2 regions of the Synechococcus sp. R3-13 genome follow, and region 2 is predicted to be linked to the other one. Evidence: predicted binding sites of a transcription regulator. Region 2 holds the regulator's gene; the other holds the start of a gene.
The links. Region 2 encodes NtcA, which controls nitrogen genes in cyanobacteria. Its sites were predicted from a motif close to GTANCNNNNGNTAC; they were not measured.
Positions count from the first base shown of each region.

Region 1: the regulator NtcA is predicted to act here: its motif matches at 3,939-3,952, upstream of NW856_RS03255 (cob(I)yrinic acid a,c-diamide adenosyltransferase).

Region 1 covers NZ_JANSIO010000095.1:1,235-11,326, reverse strand. Annotated here, with positions in the region: partial or broken gene NW856_RS03270 (isocitrate/isopropylmalate family dehydrogenase) at 1-527, shown strand, start outside; gene NW856_RS03265 (D-isomer specific 2-hydroxyacid dehydrogenase family protein) at 584-1,510, opposite strand; gene NW856_RS03260 (phosphodiester glycosidase family protein) at 1,847-3,058, shown strand; gene NW856_RS03255 (cob(I)yrinic acid a,c-diamide adenosyltransferase) at 4,137-4,844, shown strand; gene dcd (dCTP deaminase) at 4,968-5,549, shown strand; gene queA (tRNA preQ1(34) S-adenosylmethionine ribosyltransferase-isomerase QueA) at 5,633-6,811, shown strand; gene NW856_RS03240 (HAD family hydrolase) at 6,808-7,629, opposite strand; gene NW856_RS03235 (hypothetical protein) at 7,691-7,960, opposite strand; gene fabF (beta-ketoacyl-ACP synthase II) at 7,973-9,253, opposite strand; gene NW856_RS03225 (acyl carrier protein) at 9,287-9,532, opposite strand; gene rpsF (30S ribosomal protein S6) at 9,764-10,054, shown strand.
Region 2 covers NZ_JANSIO010000173.1:451-9,187, forward strand. Annotated here, with positions in the region: gene NW856_RS05310 (prolyl oligopeptidase family serine peptidase) at 1-1,659, shown strand, start outside; gene eno (phosphopyruvate hydratase) at 1,656-2,939, opposite strand; gene ntcA (global nitrogen regulator NtcA) at 3,178-3,852, opposite strand; gene NW856_RS05325 (M61 family metallopeptidase) at 4,134-6,029, shown strand; gene NW856_RS05330 (hypothetical protein) at 6,080-7,387, shown strand; gene NW856_RS05335 (hypothetical protein) at 7,418-8,305, opposite strand; gene psbV (photosystem II cytochrome c-550) at 8,634-8,737, shown strand, end outside.

The DNA.
Region 1 (10,092 bases), on a different contig from region 2:
TGACGGCAGTGCACAAAGCCAACATCATGAAATTCACCGATGGCTTGTTTCTGCAGGTGGCGCGGGAGGTGGCCCAGGAGTATCCCGACATCGAGTTTGAAGATCGCATCGTGGACAACATGTGCATGCAACTGATGCAAAAGCCGCAGCTCTACGATGTGCTGGTGCTCACCAACCTCTATGGGGACATCATTTCCGACTTGTGCGCGGGGATGATCGGCGGGCTGGGGGTGGCGCCGGGGGCCAACATCGGCGACGGCATTGCGGTTTTTGAGGCCATTCACGGCTCTGCTCCCAAATATGCCGGCCAAAACAAAGTCAACCCCTGCGCTCTGATCCTCTCCGGGGCGATGATGCTGCGCTACCTAGGAGAGCGGGAGGCTGCCGCAAGGGTGGAGGCGGCGGTGCAGGCGGTGATCGCCGAGGGCAAGCAGGTCACCTATGACCTGGCTAGCGGGGATCCTGTCGGCACTCAGGAAATGGCCAAGGCCATTGCTGCCCGCGTGCGGGAGATGGCTTCGCAGTAGGGTTTGGCGTCAAATGTTCTGATCCCAGGTTCCCCAAGAGAGAGCGGCTGGGGGCCTCAATACCCCAAAACCGGATCCACCACCCCTAGCAAGGGATCCCCGGCCCGGAAGCGCCGCACATTTTCTCGCACCCGCTTAGAGAGGGCTGGGACAATCATGGCATCGGTAAGAGCAGTGTGGGGGGTAATCAGGCAATTGGGCAGACTCCAAAGGGGATGCCCCTTTGGCAGGGGTTCAGGATCCGTAACATCCAAGGCAGCCCCGCGAATGACCCTCTGCTGCAGGGCGGCCACCAAGTCGGGGGTCACGATGTGTTTTCCTCGCGCCACATTCACCAACCAACACTGGGATCCCATCTGCTCCAACTCAGCTTGGGCGATGATCCCCTCAGTTTCCGGCGTGAGAGCCAAGGCCAAGATCACCACGTCTGCCTCTGCCAACACCGTTTGCCGTTCCGCGAGCGTCACCACCCGTGTGGCACCCGGCAAGGGATCCGCCTTGCGACGCACCACGTCGATGGAGCACTGAAAAGGCTGCAACAGCTTGATCAACTCTTGGGCGATGCCCCCGGCCCCGAAAATGACCACACGGCTACCCCAGAGGCTGGTACCGGAGCCCTCCTGCCAAGTTTGGGCCAAGGCGCGGATCTTCAAGTCGCGCAAGCCGGCCAAGGTCAGGGCCAAGGCATGTTCCGCCACTGGCTGGGCATAGACCCCCTTGCCACAAGTCCACACATAAGCGGGATCCAAGACTCCCGCCCGAACAAAGGGTTCCACCCCTGCCCAGGGCAGCTGCACCCAGCGGATCCCTTTCCCTTCCGCCAGACAACGCTTCAGGCCAGGCACATCAAAGGCATCGGCCCAGACCAAGGCTTCTGCTTCTGCCAGGGGCACAATTTCGCCGCCCCCCGCCAAAACAGCCTCTTTGAGCCAGGGGCGAAGATGGCCGGGTTCGACGGCAATGCGTTTGCCTTGGATGCCCATAGGAACCGTTGGATGAGGCTTTCCCCTTGCCAGGATACTGTCGGCAGAGCGAGAGATGGCATGCACGGGCAGCCGCAAAAACCGGTGATCGAGTGTTAAGGGATCCCAAAGGGATCCTGGGCCACTTCCATAGGATCGCTAGGGTGAAAATTAGGGCTGCTGTGTTGGCTCAATCCTTAAGTAGGTAGCATTCCCCAATGACCCTATCCGAACTGCTGATCTTGGTGACGCTGCTCTTTCCCGGGATCCTGTTGTCGCTCATTGTGATGGGAACCTTTGCCGCAGGGGGATAATCATCTCCCAATGACAATGGTGAAGCCCTAAAGACGTGAAGACATGTCCAAAACCAAGCTGAGCGCCTGGGTCATGGGCTGGGGGTTAGCCTGCACTGCTGCTCTCTTTTTGCCCAGCGTGGCTGCTCAAGCTCAGGTGACCCTCGGTGTGCAGCCGGTGCGGGTGGTGCAAGGGATCCCTTTGTACCAGAAGGAGGTTTGGGTTGGAGACAATCGGATCCCCGTTTCTATCGTGGTCATTTCTCTCGCAGCGGGCCAACTGCGGCCCATCTGGGCTGCACGCGCGGGGCTGGTGGGTTTGGGGGAGCTGTCTTCCTTTGGCCCCGAACAGGGAGCAGTAGCCGCCATTAACGGTGGGTTTTTCAACCGCAACACCCGTCAGCCGCTGGGGGCAATTCGTCGGGATGGCCGCTGGATCTCCAGCCCCATTTTGGGTCGTGGGGTCATCGCCTGGTCGGATGGGACGGCAGGGCAAGAAGGGGGATCCGTGCGCTTTGCCCGTTTGCGGATGCAAGCAGAGCTGCGCAATGCCATTGGGGATCAAATCCCAGTGGTGGGCATCAATACAGGATATATCCTGCCCGGCATCTCCCAGTTCACCCCCGACTGGGGATCCACCTACACCACCCAAACGGACGACGAAATGCTCGTGATGGTGCGGCAGGATCAGGTGCAAGAAATTCTGGTGGCGGGCCTGGCCGGCAGTTTGACGGTACAGATTCCCAGCGAGGGGTATGTATTGGCAGGGCGGGGGCTAGAAGGTGCCCTAGAAGCCCGCAAGCTGGTTCCCGGGGATCGCCTCAGCCTTCATCTGCGCTTGGATCCGCCCGAGCTGGAGGCCTATCCCCACATCCTAGGGGCAGGGCCGCTCTTGCTCTTGGATGGACAGGTGGTTTTGGATGCCCGATTGGAGGGATTTCAGCCTCTCTTTCGCCGGCAGCGAGCCGCCCGCAGTGCCATCGGCCAACTGGACAGCGGACATTTGCTGCTGGTTACCGCCGGCAATGCCCAGGAAAATCAAGGGCTCACCCTGCTGGAGATGGCACAGTTGATGCAGCAATTGGGCTGTCGCCATGCCCTGAACTTGGATGGGGGCAATGCTTCCACCTTGGTGCTGGGGGGAGAAGCCGTCAATTGGGAACACCGACACCCAGAAGCCAGCCCACCCAACAGTGAGACGGATCCCAGTCCCTCCCGGCGGCGTACACCCCGAGTTCACAATGGCCTAGGGTTTTTCCCAAGCCCAAGTCGGTGACAGAAAACTTTTGTGCCGGCGGGATAGAGTCTTTTCCCTTTGATCCAGGGATCGAGGGTGGGATCCCCGGACTTCCTGGCTGATTGGAGGAGGGGGCAGGTATTCTCCAGGATTGGATCTACCTTCTCAAGAAAAAGATCTCTCCCTCCGCCAGAGGAAGGACTCGGCTTTGATTGCGCAATGGGATCCCGGCAATCTCAGCACCCAAAGCCCCAGAGCTTTTTCAGGTCAATTTTAAGTGGGATCCAAACTGAACGCCCAATGCTCATTTCTCATAACAGAAATAGAGATTAAATTAAGTAGAAAACATTGGCCTTGAGACCGGTAAGAAAAATGATCAAAGAGGCGATCTCTTGAAGAAGACGACCTCAGAGTATAAAAGGCACGCAATTCTTTACGCTTCTGCTAAATCAGATGCTGGTTTTCAAAAAAGTATTGTCAATAATCCATTTTTTGACGAAGATGGTTGACGAATTTATATTTCTTCACTCTCGAGGTTAGAAATTAACTCCTTGGACTTTTGGTTACAATTCTCTCTACTACGAATGTTCGCTAATGTGTAGGCCTACCCGGCTCCCGACCAAATGTATAGTTATTTTAAAAATGACTATCTCTCCTGGTGGACAAGGCTTTTGGGGTAGGTTGACCCTTGCTCCTCTCTCGTGGGTGGGCTGCTGGTACTGGCATTCCTGTTTGTGAGAGTTAATCTTATTTGGAAGAAATTGATCTTTTTCTCAAATTTTTATAGAGCACCTCTATACTCAAGTGAGATAGCCCCACACACAAGCTTCTGGGCTAGGCCTGAAATTTTATTGAGATCCCCTGTCAAAGCTTTTCAGGTATTGCCTCTTGTGCCAAAAGGCTAGGATGGGCAAGGATTGTATTTTCTATTACTCTATTGGGGATGATTTGTATGCCAGCTAGAAGCAGAACCGACTCATTGACGGATACGCACAGGTGGTGTTTCATGGAATCCATAGCCGACGCTCTCCACCACTTGTAGGCCTTGTAACCTAGGGCCGTGTTCTCTAGCCTGCTCGCGAGATAGAACGTGGTTTGCACTGCCTCCCCAAATCCTATGCCTTCCTCCAAGGATGCCGCTCCTGTAGCCCGCGCCAAACAGCCTGCGGCTCAAGCCAGCCCTGCTGCCGGCGAGCTTTTCCTTCAGCAGAATGGATCCCTCTCCGCCCAGTTGGTTCCCCAGGGATCCCTGCAGCTTTACACCCACCCCAGCCGGGGCATGTTTACGCCCGTCATGGCTCAGGCGATGCGCTTGGCAGGCCAGGGAACGCGGGTGCTGATCGTGCAATTTCTCAAGGGTGGGATCAATCAGGGGCCCGAAAATCGTCTCTCCCTGGGCAGATCCTTGGAGTGGGTTCGTTGTCGCCTGCACCGGTGCATCGATACACCTCACCTAGAGCCTGAGGAGCGGGTGGCATTGGATGAGCTGTGGCAATTTACCCAGGAGGCTGTCAGGAGTGGCCGCTACGACTTGGTGGTGTTAGATGAGCTGAGCTTGGCTGTGAAGTTGGGCCTGATCCCAGAAGCGGAAGTGCTGAGCTTAATCGACCAACGCCCCATCTCCATGGACATGGTGATCACCGGGCCGGAGATGCCAGATTCGTTTCTGGAGCGGGCCGACTTGATCACGCAGCTGCGCCTACGTGGCATCCCAGGCCCAGGGCTGCGCACTGCCGATGGGAATGTTGCCTGTTCTCTGGATCCCCCTCAAGTCAGCGGCACAGGTGCTATGCCTACAGCAGCCCATGTTGCTCCGCACCGCTAGCGCAAACAGTTTCCGCTCCGAAAGACCTAGGCAACACGGGTCGCGTCAGGGGGGCGGAGTCCCAATAAGACTGGAGCTTGTCCACCAGATGTGCCATCACTCTCCAGGAAGCCGGCTGTAGCCATGTTGAAAAACGACCGCTGGATCTGTGAGCAAGCGCGGCGAGGGATGATTGAGCCCTTCTGTCCTGAGCTGGTGCGCGCTGTTGAGTCTCGGCCTGTTTTGAGTTACGGGCTGTCCTCCTATGGCTACGACATCCGCCTGTCGCCGGTGGAGTTCAAGATCTTTCGCCATGTGCCCGGCACGGTGGTGGATCCCAAGCGGTTTAACCCCAAGAATCTGGAAGCGGTGGAGCTGCACCACGACGAGATGGGGGATTACTTTATCATCCCGGCCCATTCCTATGGGTTGGGGGTGTCTTTGGAGCGGCTGCAAGTCCCGGATAACATTACCGTGATCTGCATTGGCAAATCTTCCTATGCCAGGGTGGGCCTGATTGCCAACCTGACGCCCGCTGAGGCGGGATGGCGGGGTTATCTCACCCTGGAGTTTTCCAACGCCTCCAGCGCCGACTGCCGTGTGTACGCTAACGAAGGGGTGGTCCAGCTTCTGTTTCTGGAAGGGGATCCCTGCCAAGTGACCTACGCCGACCGCGCCGGCAAGTATCAGGATCAGCCGCAGCAGGTGGTGGTGGCCAAGGTTTAGCTGCTTCCCTCAAAAGGGAGAGGGTTGGCGGGATCCGGTTGGCTATGCTGGATCCACGTAGAACCCCATCTTGATTCATCTCCATGCCTGACTCTTCTTCGCCTGCTGCCGCTCCCCCCGGTAAGGCTGAGCCTTTGGGCGATAGGGAGCCCAATCCGGATCTGCTCACAGCTTCCTACGACTACACCCTCCCTCCAGATCGGATTGCGCAAACGCCGGTGGAGCCCAGGGATCAGGCGCGGATGCTGGTGGTGTACCCGGATAGGCACGAGCATCGCCGCTTCTGCCATCTGCCCGACTACCTGCAGGAAGGGGATCTGCTGGTTCTCAACGATACCAAGGTGATCCCGGCCCGCCTGTTCGGGGCTAAGGAACCCTCTGGGGCGCGGGTCGAAGTGTTGCTGCTGGAGCCTTGCCTGGAAGGGATCCCTGCCGCTGCGCAACCTCTGCCGGATCAGGCGTGGAGCTGGCGGGTTTTGGTCAGGCCGGGCAAACGGGTGAAGGTGGGGGATCGGATTGGTTTTTGGAGCAAGCAGGGATCCCCCTCTGGGCTGAGGGCCACTGTTCTGGCTTTGGACCCGGAAACCGGCGGGCGAGTGGTGCAGTTTGAGTGGGAAGGGGCGCAACCTTTTGAGGAAATCCTGGAACAGGTGGGCCGGATCCCGCTTCCTCCCTACATCAAGGCTTCCGGATCCCCAGGCTCAGGACAAGTTCGCCCTGAAGACTACCAAACCCTCTGGGCCAAGCACCCCGGCTCGGTGGCTGCTCCCACGGCAGGGCTGCATTTTACCCAGGAGCTGCTGGAGCGGCTGGCCCAAAAAGGGATCCAAACCGCCTACATCACCCTGAACATCGGCCTGGGTACCTTCCGACCGGTGGAGGCGGAGCAGGTGACCGAACATCGTCTCCACAGCGAGTGGCTCAAGGTGCCGGCAACAACGGTAGCAGCCATCCAAAAAGCCCAAGCCCGCGGGGGGCGGGTGATCGCGGTGGGAACAACCGTGGTGCGCTCTTTGGAAACCGCGGCAGCCTCTGGCACCTTGCAGCCTTGGCAGGGGAAAAGCGATCTCTTCATCTACCCCGGCTACTCCTGGCGGGTGGTTCAGGGACTGGTCACCAATTTTCATCTGCCCCGCTCCAGCCTGATGATGCTGGTGGCTGCGCTGATCGGGCGGCAAAGGCTGCTGGCTCTCTACCAAGAGGCCATCAAGCAGGGATATCGCTTCTATTCCTTTGGGGATGGCATGCTCATCTTGCCCTAGGGCTGGGGCTGCTCTCCCTGGGATCCCTTGAAGGAACCGGCCTCCGCTTCTGCTTCAACTGGGGTCGAAGGACGGTTTTGCCCGCCGGCAAACCAGTTCCGGATGCGATCCCATTCCACCTGGTGGTAGCCGTCCACCGCCCAATTGGCCCGCCGCTGCAGCATGTGCAGAGGAAAGAAGGTGGCCAGAGCCAGCACCGGGATCCCTGCCGAACGGGCTGCCTGAATGCCAGAGTAGGTGGCTTCAATGCTCAAGCACGCCTGGGCAGGCAATTCCATCCGCTGCAAAAGCAGGCGGTGCAAGTGTCCTGGGGAAAGCATTGGGCCTGCATCATCCCCCGTCACTCGGTAGGATCCCCCATCGGTCAACCGCGTCAGGGCCGGGCAGCATGGCTGGAAGCGCTCTAGAAAAGCGGCCACCTCGGCTGCCGATTGGCCGCACAGCAGGCCGACCTTCAGTTGCAGCCGCTCCAGCGTCTCCAAAGTTTCCGCCAAACCGGGAATGAGAGGCAATTCCCTCTGCCCCTGCAAAGCCTGTCGGTAGTATAGGGCCTTGCGTTTCAGCAGCTCTTCCAGTTGTTTGGGGCTGAGCACCCGCCCCTGCTCCCCCCACAGAGCCGGCAGGCGCTCTCGATCCGGTCGGCCCAGGTATTGCAGCCGGTAAAGCTCCCGCTGCCCAGGGGATCCAGACTTGGGCCAGCACAGGTTCCAGGGGCGCAGGTTCTCTTCCACCAGCAGTTGGTTGATGGCCTGCAGGTGCAAGTTCTCGTCATCGGCCACCACCCCACTCCAGCTCAAGATCACCCCTTGCAGTCCCATAGGGGGGACATCACCCTCTGCTAACGACCGCAACCCAACTGCATCAAAGCAGATGGCTTGTCTATCCATTTTGAACGCGACGCTCGAACTCTTCCCGAGTGGTGTCCACCAATTGCACTGCCTCTGGATAGAGCTGAGGATGGTTTTGCTTCAGCCAACTGAGCACCCGCGCCAGTTGGGCTGCACACAGATCCAAATCCGCTTGAAAAATAACCGCCGCCGCCATGTGCTGAGCATATTCGGGCGGGTGACCCTGCTGCGCCAGCTCCGCTGTCAAAGCGGCCAAGGCCTGTTGGCGAACTGAGGGCAGTGAACTTTCGGGAGAAGACATAGGCCAAGCCCTTCAAGCGGGAGAGTAGCGGCGCAAGGCCAGCGTGACGTTGTGCCCACCAAATCCAAAGGCATTGACCAAAGCGGCCCCGACAGCCATCTGCCGCCCCTTGTGGGGTACAAAATCCAGCCCTTCGCACTCGGGATCGGGGTTGTCCAAGTTGAGGGTGGGAGGAACCCAGCCGTGGTGGATGGCCAAAGCTGTGGCCACCGTGGCAATGCCGCCCGCTCCCCCCAACAGGTGGCCGGTCATGGACTTGGTGGCGCTGATGGCCAAACGGGGGGCATGCTCGCCAAAGACCGACTTGATGGCCTGGACCTCGGCGATATCCCCTACAGGGGTGCTGGTGGCATGGGCATTGATGTGTTGCACATCCCCAGGCTGAAGCCCGGCATCTTTGAGGGCCAGCCGCATCGCCCGGGCCGCTCCCTCACCGCCGGGGGCAGGGTTGGTCATGTGGTGGGCATCGCAGGTGAGGCCATAGCCGACTATCTCCGCATAGATCTTGGCCCCGCGGGCGCGGGCGTGCTCCAACTCCTCCAGCACCAGGATCCCTGCTCCTTCCCCCATGACAAAGCCATCTCGATCCCGATCAAAGGGCCTACAGGCTTGCTCCGGGGTGTCGTTGCGGGTGGAAAGGGCCTTCATGGCACTGAACCCCGCCATGGACAAGGGGGTGACCGCCGCTTCCGTGCCACCTGTAATCGCCGCTTGCACCTCTCCCCTCTGGATGAGCCGAAAGGCATCGCCAATGGCGTTGGAGCCAGAGGCACAGGCCGTAACTGTGCAGGAATTGGGGCCTTTGGCGCCAAAATGAATGGCCAGGTGACCCGCAGCCATATTGGCGATCATCATGGGCACCATGAAGGGGCTACAGCGATCCGGCCCTTTCTGCAGATAGATGGTCTGCTGCTCTTCCAAGACGCGGATGCCGCCGATGCCGGTGCCCAAGATCACCCCCACTTGCTCGGCGTTGAGATCGGTGATGCGAAAGTCAGCGTCCTCCAAGGCTTGCCGGGTGGCCGCCATCGCCAGATGCACAAAGCGGTCGGTGCGCTTGACATCCTTGCGATCCAAGTAGTCGAGGGGATCAAATCCCTTCACCTCTCCGGCAATACGGCAGTCGTGGCGGGAGGCATCGAAATGGGTAATCGGCCCAATGCCGCAGCGCCCTGCCAGCAAGCTCTGCCAAAACTCGGCAGGAGAGTTGCCGATAGGGGTGACCGCACCCAGCCCCGTAATCACAACGCGGCGGGTTGGCCTGAGAGCAGTGGCGGGATCCAGAGTAGCCATCGTCCGGTGTTAGCCCAGGGGTATGGAGGCAGATTAGGCAGCTTTCTTCGAGAGGATGTAGTTAACAGCGTCTTGCACGGTGGCGATCCCCTCTGCATCTTCATCGGGGATCTCCAGGTCGAATTCCTCTTCAAAAGCCATGACCAGCTCCACCGTATCGAGGCTATCGGCCCCCAGGTCGTTCTGGAAATTGGCTTCCGGGGTCACTTTGTCGTCTTCCACGCCCAGTTGATCGGACACGATCTTACGAACACGGCTATAAACTTCGTCTGCGCTCATGCTTGGAATCCCAACTCTCGATTCAGCGTGTCTTGGCCGGGCCAACCAGCGGCCAATGAAGCAATCCCTATTGTATCGGACAATGGATCCCCTCTTGTGAGCAGCCTCACCTGCATTGGCTGCTGCGGCCAGGGTATGGGAATTGGGCGGCAGCCTTTTCGGTTGTGGGAAAGAAAAGCTAGTATAGTCCACTGCGTCTCTACCACTGGATTCTAAGGAGAACTTGCTTCCATGCCCCGCGCTTACGAAACGATGCTGATTGTGCGTCCTGATCTGTCAGATGAACCCCTCGAACAACTGCTCAGCAGTCAGGAGGCGATCCTGCGAGAGAACGGAGTAACCCACGTGGAGATTACCAATAGGGGCAAGCGCCGCTTTGCCGGGTTTGAGATGAAAAAGTTCAAGGAGGGTCTGTACATCCAGTTCAACTACGAAGCCGAACCCAATGCGGTGGCTGCCTGGGAGAAAAACCTGCGCATCAACGAGAGTGTGCTGCGCCACATGACTCTCCGCGTCGGCTAGGTTTGACGGCATCCTGGCCTGCGGGCATGATGGAAGTG
Region 2 (8,737 bases):
TATCTGGCCTATGGTCTCTCCCGCTCCGGCTCCGACTGGCAAGAATGGAAGGTGCGGGACATCGAAACCGGCGAGGATTTGCCGGATCACCTCCGCTGGGTCAAGTTTTCCGGGGCGAGCTGGACGCTGGATGGGCAAGGATTTTTCTACAGCCGCTACGACGAACCGGCCCCCGGCAGCGAATACGAAAGCGTCAACTACTTTCAAAAGCTCTACTACCACCGCCTGGGCACTCCCCAGTCGCAAGATACCTTGGTCTATCACCGCCCCGACCAAAAGGAATGGGGGTTTGCCGGCGGGGTTACGGAAGATGGTGATTACTTGATCATCTCCGTCTGGCGGGGTACGGATCCCAAGAATCTCATCTTCTACAAAGACCTGCGGGATCCCCAGTCTCCTGTAGTAGAGCTCATCCGCGAGTTTGAGGCCGAATACAGCTTCGTGGGCAACGACGGATCCCGCTTTTGGCTGTTGACGGACTGCCAAGCTCCTCGGCGGCGACTGGTGGCCATCGACTTGGAGCAGCCTGACCGGGTGCAGGAGGTGATCCCTGAGGCGGAGGAGACCCTGCAGGGGGTTAGCTTGATCAACAATCAGTTTGTGGCCTTCTACCTCAAAGACGCCCACACCCAGATCAAGACCTTTGCTTTAGACGGTAGCTACCTGGGGGAAATTCCGCTGCCCGGGCTGGGATCCGCCAGCGGCTTTGGCGGCAAGCGCTACGACACCGAGACCTTCTACACCTTCACCAGCTTCACCACCCCACCCACCATCTACCGCTACGATTTCACCAGCGGCACCAGCACCCTGTTCCGTCAGCCCCAGGTGGATTTCGATCCCCAGGCCTACGAGGTGCAGCAGGTGTTCTACGCCAGCCAAGACGGCACCCGCATCCCCATGTTCCTTGTCCACCGCCGCGGCCTAGCGCGGACAGGGGATCACCCCACCCTGCTGTACGGCTACGGCGGCTTTGGCATCTCTCTGACCCCCAGCTTTTCGGTGGGCCTGGTGGCCTGGCTGGAGATGGGAGGGGTTTACGCCCAGCCCAGTTTGCGCGGCGGCGGCGAATACGGGGAAGCCTGGCACCAAGCGGGCACCAAGCTCAACAAGCAAAAGGTCTTCGACGACTTCATTGCCGCGACTGAGTGGCTCATGGCCAACGGCTACACCAACCCCTCCAAGTTGGCCATCGCCGGCGGCAGCAACGGCGGCCTCTTGGTGGGGGCCTGCCTGACCCAAAGGCCGGATCTCTTTGCAGCAGCCCTCCCCGCCGTGGGGGTGTTCGACATGCTGCGCTTTCATAAGTTCACCATCGGCTGGGCCTGGATCTCCGAGTACGGATCCCCGGAAGACCCGGAGGAATTCAAGGCCCTCTACGCCTACTCCCCCCTGCACAACCTCAAGCCCGGCACCGCCTACCCCGCCACCCTGATCACCACCGCAGATCACGACGACCGGGTGGTGCCCGCCCACAGCTTCAAGTTTGCCGCTGCCCTGCAGGCAGCCCAGGGGGGATCCCAGCCCATCCTCATCCGCATCGACACCAAGGCAGGGCACGGGGCCGGCAAGCCCACCAGCAAGCTGATTGAGGAAGCTGCCGACCGCTGGGCCTTTTTGGTGCAGGTGCTAGGGATCCCCTGGGACGGAACGGGAAGTTAGCGAGCTCTAGGACCCAGGCCCACCCGACCGGCATAAACTGCCGCTTCCCCCAGCTCGTCTTCGATGCGCAGCAGTTGGTTGTACTTGGCAATGCGCTCGCTGCGGCAGAGGGATCCGGTTTTGATCTGCCCGGCACGGGTGGCCACCGCCAAGTCGGCAATGGTGGTGTCTTCCGTCTCGCCAGAGCGGTGGCTGATGATGGTGCGAAAGCCGGCTTGAACTGCCAATTGGATGGCCGAGACGGTCTCCGTCAGGGTGCCGATTTGGTTGGGCTTGATCAAAATGGCGTTGGCGGCGGCGCTGTCGATACCCTTTTGCAGGCGGGTCAGGTTGGTTACAAACAGGTCATCTCCCACCAGCTGTACCCGGGATCCCAGTTGAGCGGTCATGGCTTGCCAACCGGCCCAGTCTTCTTCCGCTAGCCCATCTTCAATGGAAAGGATGGGATAGTTGGCCAGCAGTTGCTGGTAGTAAGCCACCATCTCAGCCGCGCTGTGGGCTTTGCCCTCAAAGTGATATTGCCCATCCTGCAGCAGCTCGTTGGCGGCCACATCCAAGGCCAAGGCGATATCTGCTCCCGGTTTGTAGCCTGCCTGTTCAATAGCCGTCATCAGCAGATCCAAAGCCGCCGCATTGGAGTCGAGATCAGGAGCAAACCCCCCTTCATCCCCCACACCGGTGGACAGCCCCTTCTGCTGCAGCACTTGTTTTAGTACCGCAAACACCTCAGCCCCGTAGCGCAGCGCCTCGCGAAAGCTGGCCGCTCCAATGGGCACAAGCATAAATTCTTGAATATCGACGTTGTTGTCGGCGTGGGCGCCGCCGTTGAGCACGTTCATCAGCGGCACCGGCAGCAGGTTGGCAAAGGGCTCCCCCAGGTATTTGTAAAGAGGCAAGCCCACTGCTTCCGCAGCCGCTTTGGCTGTCGCCAGAGAAACTGCCAAAATAGCGTTGGCCCCCAGGCGGGACTTGTTGGGGGTGCCGTCCAGGTCGATCAGCAACTGGTCAATACGGGCTTGGTTGAGGGCATCTTCTCCCTGCAGCTCCGACTGGATGGGGCCAAGGATGTTTTCCACCGCCCTCAGCACACCCTTACCGCCGTAGCGTTTGGGATCCCCGTCCCGCAGCTCGTGGGCCTCGAAGGTACCGGTCGAAGCACCGCTGGGAACCTGCGCCAAGCCCGTTGCTCCATTGGCTAGACCCACCAGGGCCTCTAAGGTGGGGCGTCCTCGCGAGTCGAGGATCTCATGGGCGGTAATCCACTCGATGGCCGTTTCCACAGTTACACCTCAGCAATTGGCTAGATAGCTCTGGCCAAAGCCAGATCCCCCCATAGACTAGTAGATTCTTGCCCGCGATCCGGTCAGCTTCCAGAAAACTTTAAGTCTGTCCTTCGGGCACAGAGATTCTTCAAGGCTGCAGCAGTAGATTGAACATAGGCCGGCCAGAGCTTCAACCAACCATCGAGCGGGGTTTGCCTAGGCAGGGTGCTACTCAGGAGGTGTTCTCCTCTTCCTTCTAGGCAAAGCGATGGCTCAGCCGCATCGGGTCGTGTACGGTGATCTTCTTCTTGTGAATGGAGATGTACTTCTTCTTGCGCAGCTCTCCCAACAGGCGGGTGATGGTGACGCGGGTTGAGCCAATGGCCTCGGCAATGGCCTGGTGAGACAGCTTGAGATCGATGGTGACCCCATCTGGGCCAGGCACTCCGAAATCGCGACAGAGAATCAACAAAAAGCTGACCAGACGGGATCCCATGTCGCGATGAGCCAGCGTCTCGATCATCATCTCCGTTTGCAAGATACGAGACGACAGGCTTTTAACCAGCAACATGGCCAGTTCGGCGTTCTCCTGCAAGGATTTTTCCACCTGCTCGATCGGTAGAGAGAGTAACTCGGTAGGTGTAAAAGCCACCGAGTGATAAAAGCGGTCGGAGCGCTGTCCCGTGATAAAGGAGAGCACGCCGAAGATGCTGTTTTCGCGCAGGAGGGCAACTGTGATTTCCTCTCCCATTTCGTAGACCCGCGAGAGCTTAACCGCTCCCTTTACCAAAAAGTAAACCCGCTCCGCCGGATCCCCTGGAAAAAAAATGGTCTTCCCGCGCTCGAACGTTTCGATAACCGGAGGATGGTGAGGGCCTCCCAATTGCTTGAAGGCTGTGATCAGAGATTTTTCCGCTACGGCCACCGCCATACTCATCAACCTTTTAAGGTCAGTTTATACCTAAGATCAACCTACTAAGATCAATCTAGAAGCATTAGGCTAGGTTGCAACCCATTGACTTCAGAATCTACGAGGATACCAAGATTTACCCTAAAGTAGAAGGTTCTGCCTAGGTATCTTTGTAGCACGCGCTACATTTTTAAGTCTCGTTTTTGCCCCAGAAAGGGATCCCCAACCGAAAGCAGGGGTTAGGATAAGAGCCATTGTCGCTGGGGGTTGTGTCGGCCCTTGGCGGTAGAGAGTGGAGTGGGTTGGAACATTCTATCTATCTATCTATGGGGATCCCAGAGGTTATCGTTGCTGCACCTTCTCAACTGAGCCGCCAGCATTTCACAGTGCGGATGCCGGATCCGGCCAATCACCTCCTGGAGGTGGAGCTGCTGCTCCGAGAGGTGGAGCCAAAGATGCCTTTGCGGCTGCGGCTGCCGGTGTGGACGCCGGGATCCTACCTGGTGCGGGAATATGCCCGTCACGTGCAGGAGTTTCAGGCGGCAACTGAGCAAGGGATCCCTTTGGCCTGGCGGAAGGTGGATAAGAATACCTGGCAAATCGATCCGCCGGGTTCTTCTGCTGTGAAGGTGTGCTATCGGGTCTATGCCTATGAGCTGACGGTGCGCACGAACCATCTGGATTTGACCCACGCCTATTTCAACGGGGCAGCGCTCTTCCTCTACGTGCCCGGTCGCGAGCGGGAACCCTACACTTTGACGGTGATCCCCCCCAAGCCGGATTGGCACATCGCCACCAGTTTGCGGCCCTTGACCTCTCCTTCTGAGGATCCCACTTCCGGCCAGTCTTTTGTGGCGGAAGACTACGACGAGCTGGTGGATAGCCCGGTGGAGGTGGGTCCACATCGAGTGCAATCGTTTGAGGTGGAAGGGATCCCGCATTACCTTGTGGTTTGGGGGTCAGGCACTCTAGATGTCGATCGGGCCGTTGCCGATGCCAAGGCCATTGTCGAAACCACAGCCGCATTTTTTGGTGGGCTACCCTATGACCGTTACTGGTTTATCGTGCATTTGTCGCCGGGAGGATTTGGTGGCCTTGAGCACAAGTACAGCACCACCCTTCTTTACTCTGGGCTAGAGCTGCATCAGCCGGAGTCCTATCGTCGGTTTTTGGCTCTGATGGCCCACGAGTTGTTTCATGCCTGGAATGTCAAGCGTCTGCGTCCTCTGGCATTGGAAAAGATCGATTACAACCAAGAAAATTATCTGGAATGTCTGTGGTTTTGTGAGGGGGCGACCAGCTATTACGAAAACGTCATCTTATTGAGGGCAGGGATCCTCAGTGCCGGCGATTTCTTGAAGATTCTTTCCGAACAGATTGGCCGCTTGCAGCGTACTCCGGGCCGGGCCGTGCAATCGCTGCGGGAGTCCAGCTTCGATACCTGGATCAAACTCTACCGCCCCCACGAAAACACCCTCAACAGCCAGGTTTCTTATTACTTAAAGGGGGCTTTGGTCTGTTGGCTGCTGGATCTGCACATCCGTCACCTTTCCGGCGGTCGGGGATCCCTGGATACAGCTTTGCAGGATCTGTGGCAGCGCTTTGGTCGGTCAGGGAAGGGCTACAGCGACCAAGACTTGCGGGAGGCGTTTGAGCGGGCAGCCGGTGCCGATCTTGGCCGGTTTTTCGCAGCCTATGTGGAAGGCACGGAAGAGCTAGACTACAACACTTACCTACACCCCTTTGGCCTCACCCTTAAAGCCCACTTCAGCCGACCCAACCTTCCCCCCTACCTGGGCCTCAATTTCAACGGCGAGGGCAATCGCATCAGCGCAGTAGAGATGGGATCCCCGGCGCAAAAAGCGGGCATCTGGGCCGGCGATGAGCTGGTGGCCCTGGATGGGTTCAGGGTGAGCGCTGCCAACTTGGCGGAACGCTTGACGGCCTATCAGCCCCACCAGATCATTTGTTTGAGCGTTTTTCAAGCGGACCAGTTGAAACACTTTTGGATCCCGTTGGATCCCCCTCGGCCCGATGTCTACACGTTGGAGGTATTGCCTGAACTGACTCCTGCTCAAGAAGCTCTTCAGCAAGGCTGGCTGGGATCCCTTGTCGGCGCCCAGCTTCGGTCAGAGGCAGGTCCCCATCTGCTTGAAAATTCACCTATCTCCTCCTATCATGTTGAGGCAAGCAGGTAATCCAGTTAACTGGAAAGAAAAGTAACAGCAGCAGAGGACAGGAGTATCTGATGGACTTAGTTTTGGTTTTATTGATTGGGGCAGCTGTTGGTTTCTCGGTAGGCATTTACGTTGCTCGCCAGTATGGGGCCAGTCCTAAACTGGAAATCTGGAAACGAGAGATTATCAGAGATATATCTTCGCAGCTAAGCCAACGCAGCCAAGAACTCAACAACCCGGACAAAGCACTCATCAAGTTGAGCGAAGGATTGGTAGACAAGATTTCTCAAAAGTTACAGGAAAAGTTACAGGCCGTCCAAGCTACCCTTGAAGAGTTTAAATTTCGCCTTGCTGACAGCCAGCAAAGCTTGCTACAGGACTGGGGCAGAGACTTTCTACAAGCTATATCTGTAAAGTTGGCCGAACATGGCCAGCAACTGAACAATCAGCTAGCCATTCTGGAAAATCTAGTGGAAGAGGCCAAAGATATTTATCGGCAACTACGGGTTACTATTCAAAGTTCTCATGGATCCGGGATATGCCCAACTGCAAATCAGGACTCCCAGAATGAGCAGGTTACTCAGGTCATTGGTAAAGCACCAGATCCTGAGACACCAGACGAAGTACTAAGAGACAAGGATGGGACAGCTACTGTTGATATATCAAAGATAGAGTCGTTCTTAAACTCAAAAAACATAAAGATAAAAAGCATAGCTGCGGAAGAAAAAGAGGAAAAGCTAGATCAAATAGCCGCCTTTATGGGCAGCCGATACTCTTTTATCAAGAGATTTTATGGAATGGTTAAATCAAACATGAAGAGCGGCAGTTCTTTCTTCCTAAACCTTAGAGACGAACCTCCACAAGTAGTCAGTTCAACTTGCCAAGTTGCTAAGGAGTTACACGACATCGCATTTTTGGAAGAGTACAGATACTCTAAGGCGCCCAGATGCCTTTTGGTAGCGAGACCCAGTAGGTCGCCTCAGGCGCTGAATTTTCTGGCAGGGAACTGGCTGGAAAGATATGTTAGGGGCACGCTGATCCGCCTTGTTGAGGCTCACACCGAAAAGATCAGTTTCTCTTACGTCGCGAATGCCCAAGTTACTTTATCGAATAGAGCCGATTTTGAGATGGATCTTTTCTTCCATATCAATGATAAATTCTACTGGGTGGAATCGAGGACAGGTGGGTACCAAGATAAAATACAAAAATACTCCGGAATCGCTCATGAACTCGGTCTTCAGGGAAGCCAAGCTTTCATAGTTTTAACTGATGTTAGTCAAGATACAAGAAGTAGTCTATCTTCCCTCTATCACCTGTCAGTGATTGGCGTCGATGAGGTTGAGTCTACCTTTGATGGGATCCTGAAAAGCCATCTCTGAAAGTCTGAAAAAGTCCCCAAGAGCATCGGCTCAGGCCACAATCTTGACGGCTTGCTCCATACACCACCAGGGATCCTCGGCAAAAGCTGGCATGGGAGTGCTGCCTGCCTTGCCCAGAACGGCCAGCCTTACCTCTCGATCTAGACGGGATCCGGCCCCGTAGGGATCTTCTGAGGGAGGTTCCAGCCGTTGCCCCAGAGGGGGCATCACCATAATGCCTGGCTGCATGCTGGTGCTGCTGACCCAGATTTTGAAGTGATCCACCGCTACGTCTGTTCCTTCTGGCAGTTGCATCTGCAGCAAGTAGCGGGGGCCAGAGCCAATCAGCAGGCTCTCGTTGGGGCGTAAACGGGCAGGCAGATCTGGTTGATAGGGGTAAACCAAATCCACGCTGTACCGCCGCTCGTCAAAGACGGTGACATAAACATGCACTGGAGTGGGGGCTCTGTTTCTCAAGGCAATGGCCAGGTTGCGGCCTGCTTGGATTTGCACTTTCCCTTGGGGATCCCGCGGCAGGGGGCTCACTTCGGCAGGGGCAGAGCTGCTGGCCGGGGTTTCCAGTTGGAGAAATTCCACTTCCAAGATGCTGCTCAGCGCATCGCTGGCAGGTTGCAGGTTCAAAAGATTACCAAAAGCAGCCACGTGCTCCAACAGCCGCACCAGCTTGCGAGGCAGGGCCTGTAGCTTTTTCACCGGGATCCGGAAGGCCGCCAGAGCCACCTCTTCCCCCCGACGGTAAAAGTGATAAATGGCATCGGGCAACAGCTCTACCCGCAAGTCTGCTGCTTCCGGATCTGTGTAGGCCAGAAGCGGTGAGGCCGGCAAAGCCGCCAGCAAATTGGCAACAGGCATTTGGATCTGACTGGGATCCGCACAGGTGAAAGCCACCCGCAACGGCTGGAATCGGACAGAGGACATGGGGGCAATCCTGCAAAAACCTGGAACGGAGTCTGCCGTATTCTCCTGCTGTGAGGTTGCCGGGCAAGCAAGCCAAGCTCTATATTACCTGCTCAGTTCTCCCCACCTCGACCGGGCTGTGGCCAAGTCAGCTCCCGGCCAACAGACCCCCAACAGGCCACAGCTCCGTAATCAAACTTAACACCAAAGGCAAATGGAACCGATTGGGAAACCATCTCGGATCCCATCTGCAAATGATCTCTTGATGGTCTATTCTTGATCCTGTTGTCGGGTTTGCGGCTGGAGTGGAGCCCACCTCTCCTCTTTCTAGACTGATCTACGGAGAACCATGTTTAGCAAAGCTTTTTCTGTTCAGAAGGTGTTTGTGCCAGCGCGTCGTCGGTTGCTTGTCCTGCTGTTGGCTGTGTTGATGGCTGGGTTTGGCTGGGGTCT